One region of the Neobacillus pocheonensis genome, then DNA from elsewhere that is predicted to be linked to it. Evidence: a T-box and tRNA genes for the amino acid it is inferred to sense, from the RefSeq annotation. Region 1 holds a T-box; the other holds one or more tRNA genes.
The links. The T-box of region 1 lies ahead of proS (proline--tRNA ligase). A T-box ahead of a tRNA ligase gene usually reads a tRNA of that ligase, here a tRNA-Pro.
Positions count from the first base shown of each region.

Region 1 (9,853 bases):
TTATTTTTCTAAATCTCCCTTTGGTCCAAAGAATTCATAATGAATTCTTTCATCATTTACCCCTAAATCTTTTAAGAAGCCATTAATAGCTTTCATAAATGGTATTGGACCACAGAAATAAAAATCAGCATTTTCAATTGCAACTTTGTCTTTTAACCATTCTCGGGTTACATATCCTTCCACATCGAAGCATTTGTTCTTACGATCTTCTTCTGTCGGTGAATCATAGAAGAAATAGGAAGTTACGTTATCAAGCTGAGCCAACTCTTCTACTTCATCCCTAAGTGCATGGACATTGCCATTTGCTGCGGCATGGACGAAGGTAACCTTGCGTTCAGGTTGAATCTCGACCACGGTTTTAAGCATGCTCATCATCGGCGTTAATCCGACTCCGCCGCTTAAAAATACAACTGGTGTTGTTTTATTGGTATCGAGGATAAAATCACCTGCAGGAGCACTTACCTTTAAAATGTCCCCTTCTTTTACTTCATCATGTAAGTAATTAGAAACCATACCATCAGGACATTGAAGACCAGATTCACGCTTTACACTAATTCGATAGTAATCTTTACCTGGTGCATCTGAAAGGCTGTATTGACGAATGTGTGTAAACTTCTCGCCTTCAATTTCTAACTTAATACTGATATACTGCCCAGGAATAAAGTCCGCAATTTCTTTTTTATCTTCTGGTTTTAAGTAAAATGAAGTAATAACGTCACTTTCGATTACTTTCCGGTCTACCACGAAGTTACGGAAGTCTTCCCAACCGCCTTTCTGGTTTTCGGCTTCATCGTACATTTCTGCCTCAACACTAATAAAGGCATCCGCAATGATGTTATAGGCTTGGGCCCATGCATCAATAATTTCATCCGTTGCCGCATCACCTAACACATCTTTAATCGCTAATAAAAGATGTTTTCCGACGATCGGATACTGCTCTGGCTTAATTCCAAGACTTCTATGCTTATGAGCAATTTGTTTAACAACTGGAAGAATCGCTTCAAGGTTATCAATATACATGGCAGCAGCATAAACCGTTCCAGCAAGTGCCTTTTGCTGTCTGCCCTGTTTTTGGTTGGCATGGTTAAAAATGTTTAATAATTCAGGATGATTTCCAAACATTAGCTGATAAAAGCGAGTTGTGATTTTTTCTCCGTGTTGTTCTAATACCGGTACTGTTGATTTAATAATTTCAATGGTTTTTTTGTCTAGCACTATAAACACTCCTTACTTATTTTCCCTATATCCATAGTGATTATATGGATAAATTCACAGCGACTAAGTGATTCAAATCACACTTTATAATCTTTAAGTAATTTTCGAAAAGATATTTCACAAAAAGTTCACTTTTAGCTATGACAAATGTAACTAGTCATATCGTGACCATTTTTATAACGTTAAATCAAGTAGAAGTTTAGGAATTAATAAATCGGATAAACCATTGAAGGATGAGTATTATATGAAGAAAGCCAAAATTGCATGGATCACCGACACAACTGCATCATTAAGTAAAGAATTTATTGAGCAACATCAAATCCACGTCATCCCATTGCACGTAGTGATTAATGACGAATTTTATAAGGAGACAATCGATATCTCCGAACAGGAATTTTATGATCGAATGAAAAATGAGGACGGGAAGTTTCAATCATCTCAGCCCTCCATTAATGATTTTGTAGAACTGTATCATAAATTAAAGGAAGATTATGATTTTGGAATCGCCATCCATGCCTCAAGTACTTTAACTGGTACTTATCAATCATCTGTTATGGCAGCTGGAATGGAAGATTTTGAATTGTATGCGATTGATTCACAAATTGGTTCTTATCCACTTTCCTTTTTAATCAAAAGAGGTATTGAACTGGTGGGGCAGGGGTTGGATGTTAACGAAGTGATCGCCAATTTAAATGATTATCGTAAGGACAGTCGATTATATTTAGTACCTTCCAATTTAGATCAACTTCACAAAAGCGGGCGAGTATCTGGCGGTCAAAAATTATTAGCATCTCTATTCAATATCAAGCCAATTTTAGCCATTGAAGACGGGGCTGCAACAATAAAAGATAAAGTTCGCACTGACAAGAAATCCCTAGCCTGGCTAGTTAATAAATTAAAAGAAGACCTAGAAACAAAAACAGTTCGAAAGGTAGCCATTGTACTTGCCAACGATCTACAAAGGGCTGAAGAACTTGATAAAATGGTCAAAGACACCTTTCCTAATATAGATACAGAAATATTAATGCTCATTACAGTTGCAGGAGTGCATACGGGTGTAGGTACACTGGGACTTTCGTGGGTTTGTGAGTAAAGGACTGATATTCACAGTCCTTTTTCTTATTTATCTTGTATAATAATTTATATTAGATAAAAAAAGAAATGGATTTGAATCGATGAAAAAGAAGAAAAGTGGGTTTTTATTGATTGGAGTTTTTATAGCTTTTGGACTTATTTATGTTGGATTTTTACAATTTAAAATCAGTCAATATAGCAATATGGAAGCACCTAAGAATGCAGATTATTTGATTGTCCTAGGGGCAAGAGTTAAAGGGACTGTTCCTTCACAGGCATTCGCCAGCAGAATAGATGCCGCTGCTAATTATTTAAAGGAAAACAAGAATACGATTGTTATTGCTTCAGGGGGACAAGGTCCAGGAGAGCAGATTTCAGAAGCGGAATCGATTAAAAGGGAATTAGTTAAACAAAATATTAGTGAATCTAGGATTATATTAGAAGATCATTCCACTGATACTTATGAAAATATTCGTTTTTCTAAAAAGCTTATTCCAAAGGATGCAAAGAATGGTGTGGTGGTAACGAATACTTTTCACATCTACCGAGCAGTCTCAATAGCTAATAAGCAAGGCCTAGATTTACAGGGACTTCCGGCAAAAACTCCATGGACGGCCGTATTGAAATCGTATTCGCGCGAATATTTGGCGATTACGAAATTCTATTTGAAAACCTACATACTAGATTAAGTGATAAATAAGATGTAAAAGAGTACCCGAAAAATGAAGGGCACTCTTTTTATATGCCTATTTTACTTTAGAATAGACACAGGTATCTCTTAATTCATTTTGGTCTGCCGATTTGGAATCATTTTTCAAAATACCCTCTAATGTGAATCCTAATTTTTCAGGGATCGCACTGCTTTTGGTATTTTTTGAATCGCAGCGGATTTCAACGCGTCTAGCATTTAGCTTTTCAAAAGCAAATTCCGTTATTGCCTGAACTGCTTCTGTTATGTACCCTTTTCCACTTTGACGCGAATCTATCCAATACCCAATCTCAAATTTTGGAACATCCCAGTTGATTCTATGCAGTCCGGATGAGCCAATAAATTTGCCTGTTTCTTTATCAAAAAGATGCAAGCGTAAGTCTTCTCTTGTTAGAAATTTTGCATGGGCATCCCTCATATTCGCCTCAACATCGTGCTCAGTTTGCTCATGATGTGCCCAAGGCATCCATGGTTTCAGTTCCTCTAATGAAGCTTGCATCGCTTCGTAAACAGCAGAGCCGTCACCAGGCATTGGCTTGCGGATTATCAATCTCTCTGTGTAAAATTCTTCTGGAAAATCAATAAGTATAGGTTTCATTCGTTTAGCCCTCCTCCTAAATATTTTTAATTCGCTATAAATTTGGGTATTCCTTTTTTCGAAAAGCGATTCGCCGATATATATGCTAGATTCGCCGATAAAATGAAAAATTCGCCGATAAACCGGTCAGATTCGCCGATAAACTCCAAAAATTCGCCGATAAAAATATTCACTGGCATCTTGCGGCTTATTTTCAAAGCATATTTCTATAAAAAAGGTCCTTCCGGAAACGGAAAGACCTCTCATATTGCTCTTTTAATATGCTTTTGCCCAATAAACCATCTGTTTCGCTTCTTTACCACAGCAAACACATTTGTCAGAAAGATTTTCCTGTTCAAATGGGATGCAACGGGATGTTGCAGTCGTATCTTCTTTAATTTTTTCCTCACAAGCTAATTCGCCGCACCACATTGCTTTGATGAATCCTGGCTGTGAATCCAATGATTCCTTTAATTCAGGAAGCGTCAACGCTACAGATGTTCTTTCCTCGCGATGCTTTAATGCTTTGTTATATAAATTGCTTTGAATGTCATCTAGTAATTCAACTAACTTCGATTCTAATTCATTTAAAGGAACAATTACCTTTTCTAAGGTATCCCTTCTTACTAATACAACTTGCTTGTTTTCAATATCCTTTGGACCAACTTCTAAGCGAACTGGAATTCCCTTCATCTCGTACTCATTGAATTTCCAGCCTGGCTTTTTATCACTGGCGTCGATATCAACACGAGCAACAGCCCCAAGAGACTTTTTCAAATCATATGCAAAATCAAGAACGCCTTCTTTATGCTGAGCAATTGGCACAATCATCACTTGAGTTGGCGCCGCTTTTGGCGGAATCACAAGGCCGCGGTCATCACCGTGAACCATGATTAAGGCGCCAATAATTCTTGTGGTAAAGCCCCAAGATGTTTGGTGAACATACTGCAGCTTTCCTTCTTTGTCTGTGTACTGAATTCCAAACGCTTCAGCAAAACCTGTACCAAAATGGTGGGAAGTTCCTGATTGCAATGCTTTTCCATCATGCATTAAGCTCTCAATTGTAAAAGTAGCTTTTGCACCGGCAAATTTTTCTTTTTCGGTCTTTTGCCCTTTCACAACCGGAATTGCAAGGATTTCTTCACAAATGGCTGCATAAACATTCAGCATTTTAATCGTTTCTTCCATTGCATCCTCATCTGTCGCATGGGCGGTGTGGCCTTCCTGCCATAAAAACTCTAATGTCCGAAGGAATGGACGGGTAGTTTTTTCCCAGCGAACCACGTTAGCCCATTGGTTATACAGCTTAGGAAGATCACGATAAGAATGAATGATATTTTTATAGTGCTCGCAAAATAGAACCTCTGAAGTTGGACGAACCACTAATCTTTCAGCCAATTCTTCAGAACCGCCATGTGTAACCCACGCCACTTCAGGTGCAAACCCCTCAACGTGATCCTTTTCTTTTTGAAGCAGGCTCTCAGGTATAAATAATGGCATATACACATTTTCATGCCCGGTTTCTTTAATGCGGCGGTCTAGTTCATTTTTAATATTATCCCATAATGCATAGCCGTATGGGCGGATAATCATCGAACCGCGGACGCTTGAGTAATCGATTAAATCTGCTTTTGTTACTACATCTGTATACCACTGGGCAAAATCCTCGTCCATGCTGGTTACATCTTTTACAAATTCCTTTGCCATTTTTGACACCTCATTATTAAAATTAAATAGAAAAAGGCCTTGATCCTAAAAAGGGACCAAGGCCTGGCGGTACCACCCTAAATTCATAAAGCAAAATTGCTTTAAACTCTTTGCATGATAACGGATTTTATCCGCATGTATCTTCAAAATATCCGATACAGAACTCAGAGGCAGGTTCAAATGACTGTCTTAAGAAACCTCGCACCAATGGTTTCCTCTCTTGATAAGACCTTTTCAGTTTACTAATCCTCGTCAATGTTTCAATAGTATTTTTTGAAAATTATATATGTCCCATTGCAAAATGTCAAATTATATTTTGGCATATATTTCTTCAATGGCCAAAAAACTGCTTTCAACTTATAACTAAATCAGTTAAAATGCAAATATTAGAAATAATGGGGTGATTCGCATGAAGAAAGATAAGGATGAGCTGGATCAAGAAAATGAAGAAAAAGAATTATTGCTTGAACTTATTAGAATGCAAAATGAATCCCTAAAACGTATTTTTAAAAATACTATTGATAAAGAAAAAGAAAATAACTCACAGCCCTAATATTCATAAAACGTTCAATTGCTGATAACTCCATCATGAATATTTGCATTTATAATATTCTTATGTTGTTTAATCAAAAAAACAAGTAACGACATAAGAGGAGACAAAAAAATGAATATTTTTTCGCTGATTTCAGCAGCCCTTGTTGCGATTGGTACCGGCTATTCAATTTTTCTAGTTTACCGTCATAAACGCAAACTGCAAGGTACGCCAGGGGTCATGATTAGCATGGTTATTGCGGTGATTACAGGTCTTCTTTCAGGGAGTATCATCGGAATCCTTTCTGGGGAGACATTTCTTGTCGTAGGAGTCAGTATGATTATTGGATTCGTCATTGGTTTCTTGGCAGGACATCCAATTGGAATATTGGCGATATTGATGGGCTCGATTGCAGGATTGATGGGTGGTATAAATGGAGCGATTTTGGGAGTATTTCTTCAATTCATTAACCCGACAATTTTATTAGGTATTTTAGTAGGTTTTTATATTCTCATCATCGGTTTTGTCATTGTTTATATTTTTGTTACGACAAATAATAAGTATTCGATTAATACCGAAGAGCTCTCACCATATGCCATTATTGGGGCTGGCGTCGTGCTCGTATCCTTGTTTTTATTTATGTATTCGAGCGATATGGTCAAAATTCCTGGTAAAGCAGAAAGCGCAGAAGCCCAAACAACTCAGAATTCAAGCAGTCAGGATATGCCTAAAACAGAGGTTGATGTTACAAAGGAAAGCTCACCAAAAGTGAAAATGCTTGTAACGGATAAGGGCTATTCACCTAATGTCATCCGCGTTAAAAAAGGGGTACCAGTGGAGCTAGTAATCGAAAATCCACTGGAAAATAGTTGTTTATCCACATTTATGATTCCAGACTTTAATATTACCAACGTGAATCTTAAGACAGGTATCACGAATCTCACGTTTACTCCTGACAAATCAGGAGAATTTACCTTCAGCTGCGGTATGCATATGTTTAAAGGAACAATCATTGTAGAATAGATACGGGAAAGGAAAAAGCACACGAGCCGAAATAGTGTGCTTTTTCTAGGTTTCAATCTACTAATACCTCAAAATTTTCTTGTTGACGCTTTCTTCTTTTTCGATCAGCGCTAAGAACTTTAAGTGATAGATAGATTCCTGAACTAGTTAAGAATATCATGGCAATTGCCGTTAAGTCGATCAACCATTTGATATTTGTGTTTCCTATTCTTCCTTCATGGAGACCTCTTATCGTGCTTAGGAAAGAGCCCTGCCCCATTCCTTCACCGCGTATTCTGCCAGCGAAGTTTCCATTTCCCCCAAACCCCGGAGGTCCTTGGAATTGACCATTTGACTGGCCTTGCATTTGACCGTTGGCTTGTCCGGAATCTTGAGGATTACCTTGACCTTGATTGAATTGACCTTGATTAAATTGCCTTTGGTTAAATTGTCCCGGCTGGAAATTCCCTCTCCCTCCCTCAAACTGTGATTGACCAATTAACCATGGCTCATTCATGAGTAAACCAGTAATCGACTCCATAAAGATTAAAACAGAGGCAATTAAGCCGATGCATAAATGCGCCCTTCTCATTTTTTTCATATTGATTGGACTCCCTTCGTGTTTTCGTGCTGTACATTATGTGCTTGTACAAAATTAATAAGCTAATTATGAAGGAGGTTCCTTAAGATTTTCTTAAAAAAAGAACCCAAAATTAATTTTTTTGGGCTCTTGGAAAAATTATTTCAATTGTCGTTCCCTTACCAAGGGTACTTTGCACTTTTGTCTTCCCGTGATGTTTTTCAATTATCCATTTAGCAATCGATAACCCAAGTCCTGTTCCTTCAGCAGCCGTCCGGGCCTTATCACTTTGGTAAAAACGGTCAAAGATTTTCGGAATGTCTTGTTCAGGAATGCCTATACCGTTATCTTTTACCTCAAGGATGATTGAAGAATGAGTTTGTTTACAGGAAAGGAGAATATCCCCGCCTTCATTCGTGTATTTCATGGCATTATCTAACAAAATAACAATCAGCTGGTGAATCCTTTCCTTATCCGCCAAAAAAGTAACTGGTTCGTTGGCTTCTAAGCGCAGGGACTTTTCTTGGTACATGGCGATTTCTTCATAGTGCTGAATAATTTCCTTTAAAAGATCATTCAATTGGAATGAATCTTTCTTCATTTCGATTTGATCGGAATCGGACCGAGCAAGTGTTAAAAGATTCGCCACCAACTTGGACATTCGTCTTGATTCGGTTGAAATGGCCGAAACATCAAGAATTTTATCCTGTACCGTGGCATTAGGGCTTCGGAACAATAAATCCGTCTTCGCCTGGATTACCGCGAGCGGCGTCCTTAACTCATGTGAAGCATCGGAAACAAATTCTTGCTGCTTCTGCCAGGCTTTTTTTATCGGAACAAGCGATCTCCCTGCTAAGAAATAACCTGATGCGATGGCGCAAAGCACACCTATTCCACAGCCAACTAGGATGATGATAAGGAGCCTATCCAATAATTCCTTTTCCGAGTTGACATTCCGAATGAATTGGACCTTTATTTTTCCAAGTTGAGGATGTTCAACCTCGAAAGCGATAAATCGAAACGAAAAATCCTCTACATCGACATCTTGTAAAACGTTCAACTTTTTGGGGCGAATCATTTTCTCATTATCTTGGAAAAGTTCAGACTCTCGGTTTTGTTCAACCAAGAGTTGATTTTTCTCGTTCCATATTAAAGTGGTAATCCTCGGGTCTCTCCGCATGAATCTTGGCACCTGACCACCATCACCATCACGAATATTCCCAGGCCCAGCAGGCTCCTGCTGGTTTTGAAAATGATTAACCGATTCTAATAAAGACTCGTTAACATCCTTATATAATCTATTTTCAGTATAAAAATAAATAATACTTCCAAGAATGCTGATTAACACAATAAAAACCAAGGAGTTTAACAATGTCAGTCTAATATGTGTTTGACGAAACATAAAGTACTCCTATTCTTCGTTAAGCATATAGCCTACGCCACGAATGGTTTTTATGTCCGAATGATACCCATATGGTTCCAGTTTTTTTCTAAGATGGTGCATAAACACTTCAACGATCGCAATTGTCGTATCAGAATCGAACCCCCACACTCGGTCATAAATTTGTTCTTTCGTTAAGATGACGCCTTTGTTTTGAATCAGATATTCCAATAACTCGTACTGCTTGGTCGTAAGCTTAATAGAATCACCATCAACAAGGATATCTCTCTCTTTCCCGAGGAGCTCAATTCCCCGGTACTGAATCGTTTGATTTGTCGTTAAACTGCCGCTTCTTCTTAACAGGGCCCGGATTCTTGCCTTAAGTTCAGCTGCTTGAAATGGCTTAACTAAGTAATCGTCACCGCCGCTATCCAATCCTTTTACACGGTCCTCTAAGGAATCCCGGGCGGTAAGAAACAGAACGGGTATTTTGATCCCGTCTCTTCTAATTGTTTGCAGGACTTCAAATCCATCAATTTCAGGAATCATGACATCGAGAACAATGGCATCATGAATATTTTGCATCGCCAAAAATAAAGCGTCCTCACCGTTGGATGCCTGATCCACTTCAAACTCATCTGATAATAACTCAACAATTGATTCTAATAAAGGAAGATTGTCTTCTACAACTAATAAACGCATATTGATCTCTCCAATTAATGAGGGCATATTTTCTATATCATTATATAGTAAACAAAGCGGTCGCAGCATACACGAGTCCGCTGTTTACCAAATTATTCATATCGAAGGGCTTGGATTGGGTTCAATTTCGATGCTTTATTAGCAGGGAATACACCAAACACCACTCCGACAACCAATGAGAATAAGAATGATAATAGGATGACGGATGATGTAAAGGAAACGGTTAAACTTAAAATCGACGATAATAGTTTCCCAATCCCTACTCCAGCCAAGATACCAATCAGTCCGCCAACACCACTTAAAACGACTGCTTCAATGAGGAACTGAAGAAGAACATCACGTCTTTTGGCCCCAATTGCTTTTCGAATTCCAAT
Region 1 covers NZ_JBCNAD010000049.1:29,257-39,109, forward strand. Annotated here, with positions in the region: gene hmpA (NO-inducible flavohemoprotein) at 1-1,215, opposite strand; gene ABES02_RS25020 (DegV family protein) at 1,460-2,308, shown strand; gene ABES02_RS25025 (YdcF family protein) at 2,391-2,978, shown strand; gene ABES02_RS25030 (GNAT family N-acetyltransferase) at 3,036-3,596, opposite strand; gene proS (proline--tRNA ligase) at 3,852-5,282, opposite strand; T-box leader at 5,331-5,547, opposite strand; gene ABES02_RS25040 (hypothetical protein) at 5,692-5,835, shown strand; gene ABES02_RS25045 (cupredoxin domain-containing protein) at 5,947-6,837, shown strand; gene ABES02_RS25050 (PepSY-associated TM helix domain-containing protein) at 6,890-7,417, opposite strand; gene ABES02_RS25055 (sensor histidine kinase) at 7,530-8,798, opposite strand; gene ABES02_RS25060 (response regulator transcription factor) at 8,808-9,479, opposite strand; gene ABES02_RS25065 (ABC transporter permease) at 9,572-9,853, opposite strand, start outside.

Region 2 (9,853 bases), on a different contig from region 1:
TACGTGTTCATTAGCTTTTCCATTATGCTGGCAAGATTTGTGAATGAATCTAAATTTTTGATAGAAAGAAGATCTTCTTGAAGCTCTATTCTACCCTCTGAGCCAATGCCAGCAGCTCCTAAAATATTAACGTGACGGATATCGATTTGGAGGAGAAGGACGATGGTTTCAAGAATGCGGATAAATTTTTCTTGGAACCCTTGAAACCTCTCAGGATAGGATTTTAGGAGCAGCTTATATTCTTTTAATACCTTACTAATCGTTATTAAATCGGCAATTCGTGCTAGTTCTAATCCAAGAATCAGAACATCGACGTCAGGATGCTTATTAATAAAAAGCCTTAGATTATGAATGGCTTCTTTCCATTTATCTTGTCCGACAGGATGTTCTTGATGGTAGGTTGTTACATCGTTTCTGACCAGGTATTTGGCGCCCATTTTATATAAACGGTATCCTAATTCCCAATCTTCGTATCCGTATTGGATAAAGTCTTCATCAAACATCCCTGCCTGTTCAATAAACTCTTTACGGATGGAAACATTCCCTGTAAGCAAGGCCATCCACGGAAACATAAACCCATTCAGGTCCGCATCAAAATTTTTGGTGATTTTCTGAAACCACGAAAATGATTTAAAAACCAAATCCTTATAGGACAAACTTGTTATATCGTTTTTTTCAACTAATGGATACGGATTTTCACTAGGTAATTGAAAGTCTCGCAATCTCCTATTGATCTCTTGATTAGTGGTCGTTAAGTCTGTAATCTTGTCCCGTACATCCTGGGAAAATTCAGGAAAGATGCAGGTATAGATCTTTTTGGAATGCATGACCCCTGACAAAATCATCTTGTTTTTGGATTGATGATACCGATAGTGCTTTTCGACAAAATCAGGTTCTGTCACCATTTCAGCATCCAGGAAGATGAGAAGGCTCCCTCTCGCCGAGCGAATGCCCACATTTCGTACCTTCGCCCTGCCAAGATTTTTTTCATTCCGAATATAGTTAAACTGATATGGAGGATGATAGTTTTTAAGCTTTTCTTCAGTTTGGTCCGTTGAGGCATCATCAATAAAGATAACTTCCATTTTTGCAGGATTGAAGGTTTGGTTTTCGAGTGAGTAGAGAGTGAATAAATTGAGGGGGAATTTATTGAAAGAAGGAATGATGATACTGACTTCAATATCTTGATTCTTTTTATTTGTGCGGTTTTGGCGATTACTTTTCTTTTTTGATATTACTTCTGATTCAACATCACGGCGGGCCGTCCAACTACCAAATAGCCCCTCTTCGTTTCCTTTAAGTTGTTTATTCCTATCGGTCTGAAGTTGTTTTTCTGATCGGCAATGATCCCAAAGCCGAATCTCTTTGATATCCCCTTCAAAATATAAGCCCGGCTGTTCACCAAAGATCCCCGCTGGGTAGACATTCCTTTTAGGGCTTCGTTCACCACTTTTAACAAACGCACCGTTCATGTATAAATAAGGCCTTCCATCATCATAGATTACGGCAATGTGAGCTTCCTTTTTAATGACCTCTTCATAGACTAACACGGCATAAATATTAATATCCGTATGTTCATAGACAGTGATTCCATTTTTTCCGACAGATACATGAACGGCGGCTTCATCATAGTATTTCACATGTCCTGGTCCATTAATATAATTTTGCCCATCTGGATTTACAGGTTTTTTGCGTGATTGTTTATTAATAGGATGAAGGATATCCGGCTTCACCCAAAACTCATATGTGAAAGAATTTTTCAGATTGGTTAGCAACCCTTCATACAAGCTATTTCCTAACATGTTGCACACCTCATTTCCATTTTTGAAATAACCAGTCCCATTGGTCAAGCTTTTACAGAATATGAGGATAATCAGATTTTGACTAGACTTATCCCCAGAAATAACGGTATGGTACAACTATTTTTCTTTAGGCTATTTTAAGGCTCGACCACACGACCAATCGAAAACCATTCTAATTAGAAATACTAGGCAGCTTGATGTAAATGAAAAAATGAAAAAGCTAACAAAGGTGGGAGCTTTACCATCTTCGTTAGCTTTTTTACAATATATAAATAGATCGCCTTGTTATTTGTTGTCAAACCTGCCTTTAAAATCCAACGTACTGCACGTTTTCATTGGAAGCTTTACACTTTTTCCTTCTGCGGCTGATTTGTAAATAGCAAGAACTAGTTCTAACGCTCTTCTTCCATCTTCTGCAGTAACATAGGGCTCCCGATCATTCTTAATAGCATCAATGACGTCTGTATAAAGGGGATTATGGCCAAATCCGTACACAGTTGGTGGATTTTCTTGATACTTTGCTTTCACTTCCTCCGGTTCATCCTTCCCATCAGCGAACCGCCATTCTTCTATAATATTCACAGATTTCCCGCCAGCCTTAATGGTACCTCTATCCCCAAAGATATACAAAGTTTCCTCAAGATTAGTCGGAAAAATATTGGTTGTCCCTTCGACAATTCCATAACTTCCGTTGGCAAACTTAATCATTGCCGCACCAAAGTCTTCCGCTTCGATAAAGTTATGTTTTAAATTATCAGTCATTCCTACTACTTCTACAATGTCGTTACCCATCATCCAACGCAAGAGATCGATATTATGGATACACTGATTCATAAGTGCTCCTCCATCTTGCTCCCAAGTTCCTCGCCAAGGAGCATGTTTATAATAATCTTCTCCCCTGTTCCAGCGAATATGTGCCGTTCCATGTAGTAGTCTTCCAAACCGTTCTTGTTCTACTGCTTCTCTAATTTTTTGAATCGATTTATTAAACCGGTTTTGATGACATGCGCAAACCTTTACGTTATGTTCCTTAGCCTTTTCGATAATGTTATCAGCATCTTCAAGTGAAAGAGCAATAGGTTTCTCAATAATAAGATTACTTCCAGCCTCTATGCAATCTAAGGCAATTTGACCATGGGAACCGCTCTCCGTACAAATGGCGACTAACTGCGGTTTCTCTTTTTCAAGCATCTCCTTATAGTCGGTATACTGCGGCGTCGATTGAGGAAGGTTAAAGGTTGAAATTTTATCCTCCATATTTTCAGGAACTATGTCACATAAAGCGACAATTTCTAGTTCATTTTCAATAGCAGCAGCGATATGATTCGGTGAAATTCTTCCACAACCAATGATAGCAAATTTTAGACTCATGATGATCCTCCTAGAAAATAATTCAATATTTACTCTTTTCCTTCATTCCTTTTGCAATAATAGTATCTAATGTGGCTATGTCGATATCAAAGAGTAATCTGATAAAGTATGTACAGTGTTATTATAACCTAATAAGTACTTTCAATGAGAATTACTGAGAATTCAAATTATCCAAGAAAATTTTAAAAAATAAATTTTATACGTCTTAGTTGAATTCACTATGTAGCCCAAGAATAAATTATACTCCATATATAAGGCTTAAATCCAGATTTTTAAATGATTCCACTGAAAAAGAGAAAGAAATAGCAAATACAAGAATCTATCCAAATTAAATTACTTAAGGAGAGCCACAGGGACGGTTCTCATGGTTTTTAATGACCATGTGAACCGCCCCCTTAGTCACCCTTGGTCATTCAATTAGCACCTGTCGACGATTCTGACGAACCACCAAATGGAAAAACAATAATACAAAGCACTGAACCGCCAAATACACGCTGAAGGAATAAGAGAGTCGCCAGCCTTTATAAGTAAACACTCCAAATTCTTTATTAACCCATTCAAACAGCGTTCCCCCTGAAGTACAAAGCAAAAGATAAACCAGAATCCAATATCCTTTTATCTTCCACCTGTCATAAAAATAAACAAACAAATAAGAAAAAGGCGCATATAAAAAATAGGTAATCAAATCAAAGAAATCATAATTGGGTGTATCCATAATATTATACAAGTCGAGTTTCGGCGATGCCAGGAAATGGTCCGAAAGCCTCGCAATCGTTGTACCGATTAACAAAAAGAGGATCGTTGTACTCCGAGGAAATCTTTTCGGCAAAAAGAACAGGACTAAATAGGATACGACCACACACCCAATCAAAAACCATTCGTTTTCATCAAATTTTTCCGGAAGCGGCATCATCTAGTTTCATCTTCCTTCTTTCCTCAATAGATTTCGGTACCATGACAGGGCCATGTTTACGAGCGTGATGACCAAAACTTGGAGGATGATGGAATGCCAAAAGGGCCAATCCTTATATGTAATGACCTCCCATTCAACCAGCCAGCGCTCAATCCCAGATTGAATTCCAACAAATATACCTGTCAAAATCCATTTAGAGAAACGGGACTTCATATTGGGCAGCAAATTAAGATATAACAACCAAACAAACGGCCAAATGATGGCCTCATAAATTCGGAAAATAATAAAAGGCACCGTTTCATTCGTCACGGTCCAAACATCTAGATTAATGTACAAAATGGCACAATAGCTGGTAACCAGGAACTCTAGAATCATGAGGATGAAGAGATTTTCAAATAAGTGAAGTCTCTTCTTCTTGATACAAAATGAAGCCAACAGTAGGATTGCTACGTCTATGATTATGGTAAGTTTCATTTTTACCCTCTCACCGTTTCATCATCCTTTTTTTACTCCCTCTCATAGAAAAACTTCTTTATAAAGTATTGTTAAAGGAAAGGGGAAATATTCCTTATTTGAAACAATGATGTGTATTGCTCAATAAACTAGTCCTAGAAAAAAGGTAAATAGATGGATGCGCTTTCCACTAACATTTCTTAAAATACATGAGAGGCGGTATAATAACCTGTTGAAAAAGGTTGAAAGGACAGGGATAGAAAAGATGCTATACATATGGGATATCGAGAAGATCATTGAAAGTACATTGAGAGAACACAACTTAAATATAAATTATGAGTTTAACAATAAACTGCCTGCACCAATGAGTTATAACGTATCAACAAATACGATAAGGTTTAATTACTTACAAGTAAACGGCTATTTAGCTAAAATTAATTTTAAAATAAAAGAGACAGATGAAAACCTAGTAAAAATTATTCTTTATCATGAAATCGGATATTATTTAGATTTCAAGAAAAACAAACATGATTTAAGGATTCTAAAATATGGTGAAGATGAAGAAATTGAACAACTTAAAACTACAATTGAAACGAATGCTTGGGAATACGGACTTACCTTGGTACCTAAACAACTCGTAAAAGCCTATGAGCAGATGCGTGTTTTAGATAGTATGCTGTTAAAAAGCTATTAATCGCATTCTATCAACGAACGTTTGCGGTCTATCAGCGAAGGGAATGGCAACAATGTATGTGCAAACAACCAATATAAAAAGCCTCGCATGGAGGCTTTCTACTGGGAAGTACTATTGAAGGGCTATTAAGGTCAATTGTTGACCTCTTTTTCCTTCAAGTGTAAGTGTTACTTTTTTACCTTGATGGTTAAATAATTCATAAATCATATTACCTGATGCCTTTGCACAATTCGTTCTTCCATCAGACGTGATGAATCGAAAAGTTCCCTGCGGGTCTACCCCTCCTATGTGAGCCGTGACTTGTATGCGATTTGTGTCAGCGCCAGATAGCGCAGGGATATTAATTTTTTGACCAATCTTCAATTTTGATGAGTCTACATTAGGATTTAACTCTTGAATGGATGAGACAGAGACACCTAATGCTTTTGCAATTTTTGTAAAAGTATCCCCGCTCTTTATTACATACTCCGATGAACTTGTTTGGATTGGCTCCTTTTTCGTTAAAAATGCTTCATTAACAAACGCTGCTTTGCTGTTAAAAGTAATCTGAGCCCAGCCATTCGCGATCGTTTGCACTTTCACTTGATCGTTTAATTTTAAGGTACCCAATACCTCACTACTTGTTGATGCGGCCACTCTAACCCTTAACGAGTCAGCCGTTACATACATGGCTAGCGATTCGCCTGTATCAGCAGCTTGGCTCGGTACTGATGAAAGATAATCCACTTTTACATAACAAACTCGTCCCTTAATCAGAATGCCAGCCCATCCGTTTTCTACGAATGAAACCTTTACAACATCCCCTTTTTTATATGTACGCAGAATACTGCTTTCAGTATTCGGATAGGAGCGAACATTTAGTGTGGTGGCAGTGACTGTTCTATCTACTACTTTGGGTAAAAGAATCTTTTTACCGTCAATGGAAGTCACCCCATTGGCATCTAATATTTCCTTTGCCGTCACACCATGGTCCGCAGCAATTCTGTCAATCGAGTCACCGCTTTTCACCTGGTACGTATATTCATGAATAAAGGCAGCATTCGCACTTATCCCGGTAAAGCTTAGGACAAGCGTAAAAATGCCCGTCACGACTAACTTTTTGACTGAATTCTTTTGAATCCATCGATGAACCTGTGACACATATGTATCCCAATGATTATGAATATCGTTTAGGAATTCCTTGATATCTAGCACATTGCGAATATTAAAATAATTATCTCTATAATATTCGCGTTTTTCCATCCTTGAAGTGAACTCTGGTACACTTTTTGGTTGCTTGCTTTTTCCGTGAGTTTCTTTCCTGCTTAGTACTAATTCCTCATTTGCAAATAATTCTTTCGTTGTTAAAATCAATTCTCTTTCTCCCCCATTTATGCTATATACCGGGAAAATGTACACGGTTTAACTTTTACTTATGTAGGCCATTACATTTATATCCCCATAAGTAATATTCGTTAATCCATTAAATTTTCTGTCCATATTTAGCAAAAATAGTCGAATTTAGTTCCAAAGCCACAATCTTCCTATTAACTGTCTCAGGGGCGGTTCTTATGGTTTTGATGGCCACTGGAACCGTCCCCCTTAGTCCCTGCATTTAATTATTTTACGGTGAATTGGTAGTAAAAAGCTAAATACTACAAAATACAAGGGGATTGAAATAAAAAAGCTCCAGCCATGAACTTTCATATATCCAACCTTCCTCATTCCCCATTCGATTAAAGTAGAAATAATGATAAACAAAATGGTCAATATCCATTTATTGGTCTTCTTTAAATAGTTTAAAAAAATAACAGCAAGTGAGGAAGGAATTAAACTATAGCTTAAAAACTCACCTATACCCGTGATTTTCGGGTTTCCAAAATCGACAAGATCTAGCATCTTCCCTAATACCGAATCTGAAATCCAAGCAAAATAACCAATAATTCCAAAAGTAATATACAGATCTCTCCAACTTAGCTCTTTTTTAGGCATAAAAAGAGCATACAGAAACAATACCAGAGATACCACGATGGGAAGCCAGTTTCCTTGCGCATGTAGATCTAAATTCCTTGTAATTGAATTCAGAGAAATCACCTCCTAACTTTATCCTCCCCTAATATATTGTGAATCTAAACCTTACTTCTTAAAATCTGTTACTGATCCTTTAGTAAAAAAAGAAAAGCTGCCTGAATGGCAGCTGAACATTACCCGATTGATTCATTTGTGAAATTCACTTTAAAGTTTCGTTCCAATTACGATAGTAGCATCTAGTTCATCGTGATATGTTAACTGAGGTATTAGCCCGTATTGGGTAAAGATTTCTAGGGTCTGAGGGGCCTGCATTTGGCTCGTCTCCACTAAAAGATGCCCTCCCGAAGCTAGCCAGAAAGATGCTTCTTCTGCCACTCTTCGTTGAATATCAAGTCCGTCATCTCCTCCATCAAGCGCTTCCTTTGGTTCATGTAGACGTGCATCCTGGGGAAGCAGCTTGATTGCCTCGGTAGGTACGTAAGGTGCGTTTGCTACTAGGATGTTGACTTTCCCACGTAGTTTAGATGGTAGTGGCTCAAAGAGGTCACCTTCATACACGAAGCCATTTAGGCTTGTAACATTTCGAAGAGCACATCGTACCGCCGCTGGGTCGATGTCTACTGCATACAACTCAATTCCCCTCAGAGCTTTGGCTATCGCGATGCCCACCGCGCCAGTACCGCAACAAAGATCAACGACAATGGCTCCAGGGAAAGAAAATGCCACTGCGTTTTGGACAAGAAACTCAGTACGTCGACGGGGGACGAAGACTCCTGGGTCTACTGCTATCCTGACGCCGCAGAACTTCGCCCAACCGAGGACATGTTCAAGCGGGGTACCGATTATTCGAAGATTGACCATATTTGAGAGGTTTTCCAATGTCTGCGCCTCTGAAATAAGAAGCTGGGCCTCTTCTTCTGCAAAAACGCAACCGGCAGTCAGAAGTTTCTTGATTATACTTTTTTTCATTTGGTCGTCAATATAAAACTTAAATTGTACTCCTATAATTACCACCCAATCTTAATAACGGTTTTTATAGGTAGTTCGTTAAAAAATGGAAAAGTCCTTCTTACATTAAACTTTCCGAAGCACCTCGGATCCGACAAATCTAAACAAAATAACCTAACGCTAAAACTAAATAATCGTTTGATTAAAAAGTCCAAAGACCGTAATATTTAAGGACAATATTTAAAGAATAGATAAAAATTTTGTCAGTTAAATAATCGTTTGATTAGTTTGGGATTTAACCGCGGTACATCAGCATTTAACCTTTTTAATCTCTAAAAAAACTGTCGAATACCAATAATTAATGTTTTAAATATATGTACTATTGAAATATAGAAAATGATTATAAAGGTGAATTTAAAAATGATAGGAAAAGAAGAATTTTGAGGGAATTTTGAAAGGCTGGAATAATGGAGCGGGTGATGAGAATCGAACTCACAACATCAGCTTGGAAGGCTGAGGTTTTACCACTAAACTACACCCGCATTTTCGAAAAATTGGAGGCAGCAACCGGATTTGAACCGGTGATAGAGGTTTTGCAGACCTCTGCCTTACCACTTGGCTATGCTGCCTTAATTTAGCTGGGCTAACTGGATTTAAACCAACGTATGTCGGAACCACAATCCGAAGCATTAACCAATTACGACTGGTCGGGAAGACAGGATTCGAACCTGCGACCCCTTGGTCCCAAACCAAGTGCTCTACCAAGCTGAGCTACTTCCCGTAAAAATGGCGCGCCCGAAAGGAGTCGAACCCATAACCTTTTGATCCGTAGTCAAACGCTCTATCCAATTGAGCTACGGGCGCATTCATTGAATTTTAATTCGTAAAAAAATTGGTGCGGGTGAAGGGAGTCGAACCCCCACGCCTTGCGGCGCCAGATCCTAAGTCTGGTGCGTCTGCCAATTCCGCCACACCCGCAAATTAAAAGTTATTTTGCTGACGCAAAAAACTTAGTTATTTTTACTTCGAAAAAAACTTGGTGAGCCATGAAGGACTCGAACCTTCGACCCTCTGATTAAAAGTCAGATGCTCTACCGACTGAGCTAATGGCTCATACTTTGATGATTTCCTACAACTAAATTGTGGTAAGTCAGATGCTCAAAAGAACTCACGTTCTTTCTCGCAGATTGCCCGCAGAAGTTGATTCGAAGAAGTTCGCAATCTGCTCTACCGACTGAGCTAATGGCTCATACTTTGATGATTTCCTACCACTAAATTGTGGTAAGTCAGTTGCTCAAAAAAAGCAAAAAGTATTAATGGTGCCGGCTAGAGGACTTGAACCCCCAACCTACTGATTACAAGTCAGTTGCTCTACCAATTGAGCTAAACCGGCATAATATTTGAGATAATAGATATTTTGAACTCGCTGTATAGTTATCGTCATCCTGACCTCAGAAAGCATATGCAAGCAGCAGCTCGGTCAGTATGCTGAAGACTATTCAAGGAGTCTATTCGGTCGTGCTCTACCAATTGAGCTAAACCGGCGTAATTTTCGCTATCACGAAAAACTTTGGTGACCCCTACGGGATTCGAACCCGTGTTACCGCCGTGAAAGGGCGGTGTCTTAACCGCTTGACCAAGGGGCCAAAATGTAAAAATGTG
Region 2 covers NZ_JBCNAD010000001.1:223,291-233,143, forward strand. Annotated here, with positions in the region: gene ABES02_RS01120 (glycosyltransferase) at 1-1,802, opposite strand, end outside; gene ABES02_RS01125 (Gfo/Idh/MocA family protein) at 2,088-3,173, opposite strand; gene ABES02_RS01130 (hypothetical protein) at 3,583-4,086, opposite strand; gene ABES02_RS01135 (hypothetical protein) at 4,093-4,560, opposite strand; gene ABES02_RS01140 (hypothetical protein) at 4,805-5,233, shown strand; gene ABES02_RS01145 (LysM peptidoglycan-binding domain-containing protein) at 5,345-6,586, opposite strand; gene ABES02_RS01150 (hypothetical protein) at 6,815-7,306, opposite strand; gene ABES02_RS01155 (putative protein N(5)-glutamine methyltransferase) at 7,448-8,212, opposite strand; tRNA gene ABES02_RS01160 (tRNA-Gly) at 8,660-8,733, opposite strand; tRNA gene ABES02_RS01165 (tRNA-Cys) at 8,747-8,820, opposite strand; tRNA gene ABES02_RS01170 (tRNA-Pro) at 8,896-8,972, opposite strand; tRNA gene ABES02_RS01175 (tRNA-Arg) at 8,979-9,055, opposite strand; tRNA gene ABES02_RS01180 (tRNA-Leu) at 9,085-9,169, opposite strand; tRNA gene ABES02_RS01185 (tRNA-Lys) at 9,229-9,304, opposite strand; tRNA gene ABES02_RS01190 (tRNA-Thr) at 9,509-9,584, opposite strand; tRNA gene ABES02_RS01195 (tRNA-Glu) at 9,763-9,837, opposite strand.
Region 2: it has a tRNA-Pro gene. The T-box ahead of proS (proline--tRNA ligase) is inferred to sense a tRNA for this amino acid. The anticodon was not compared.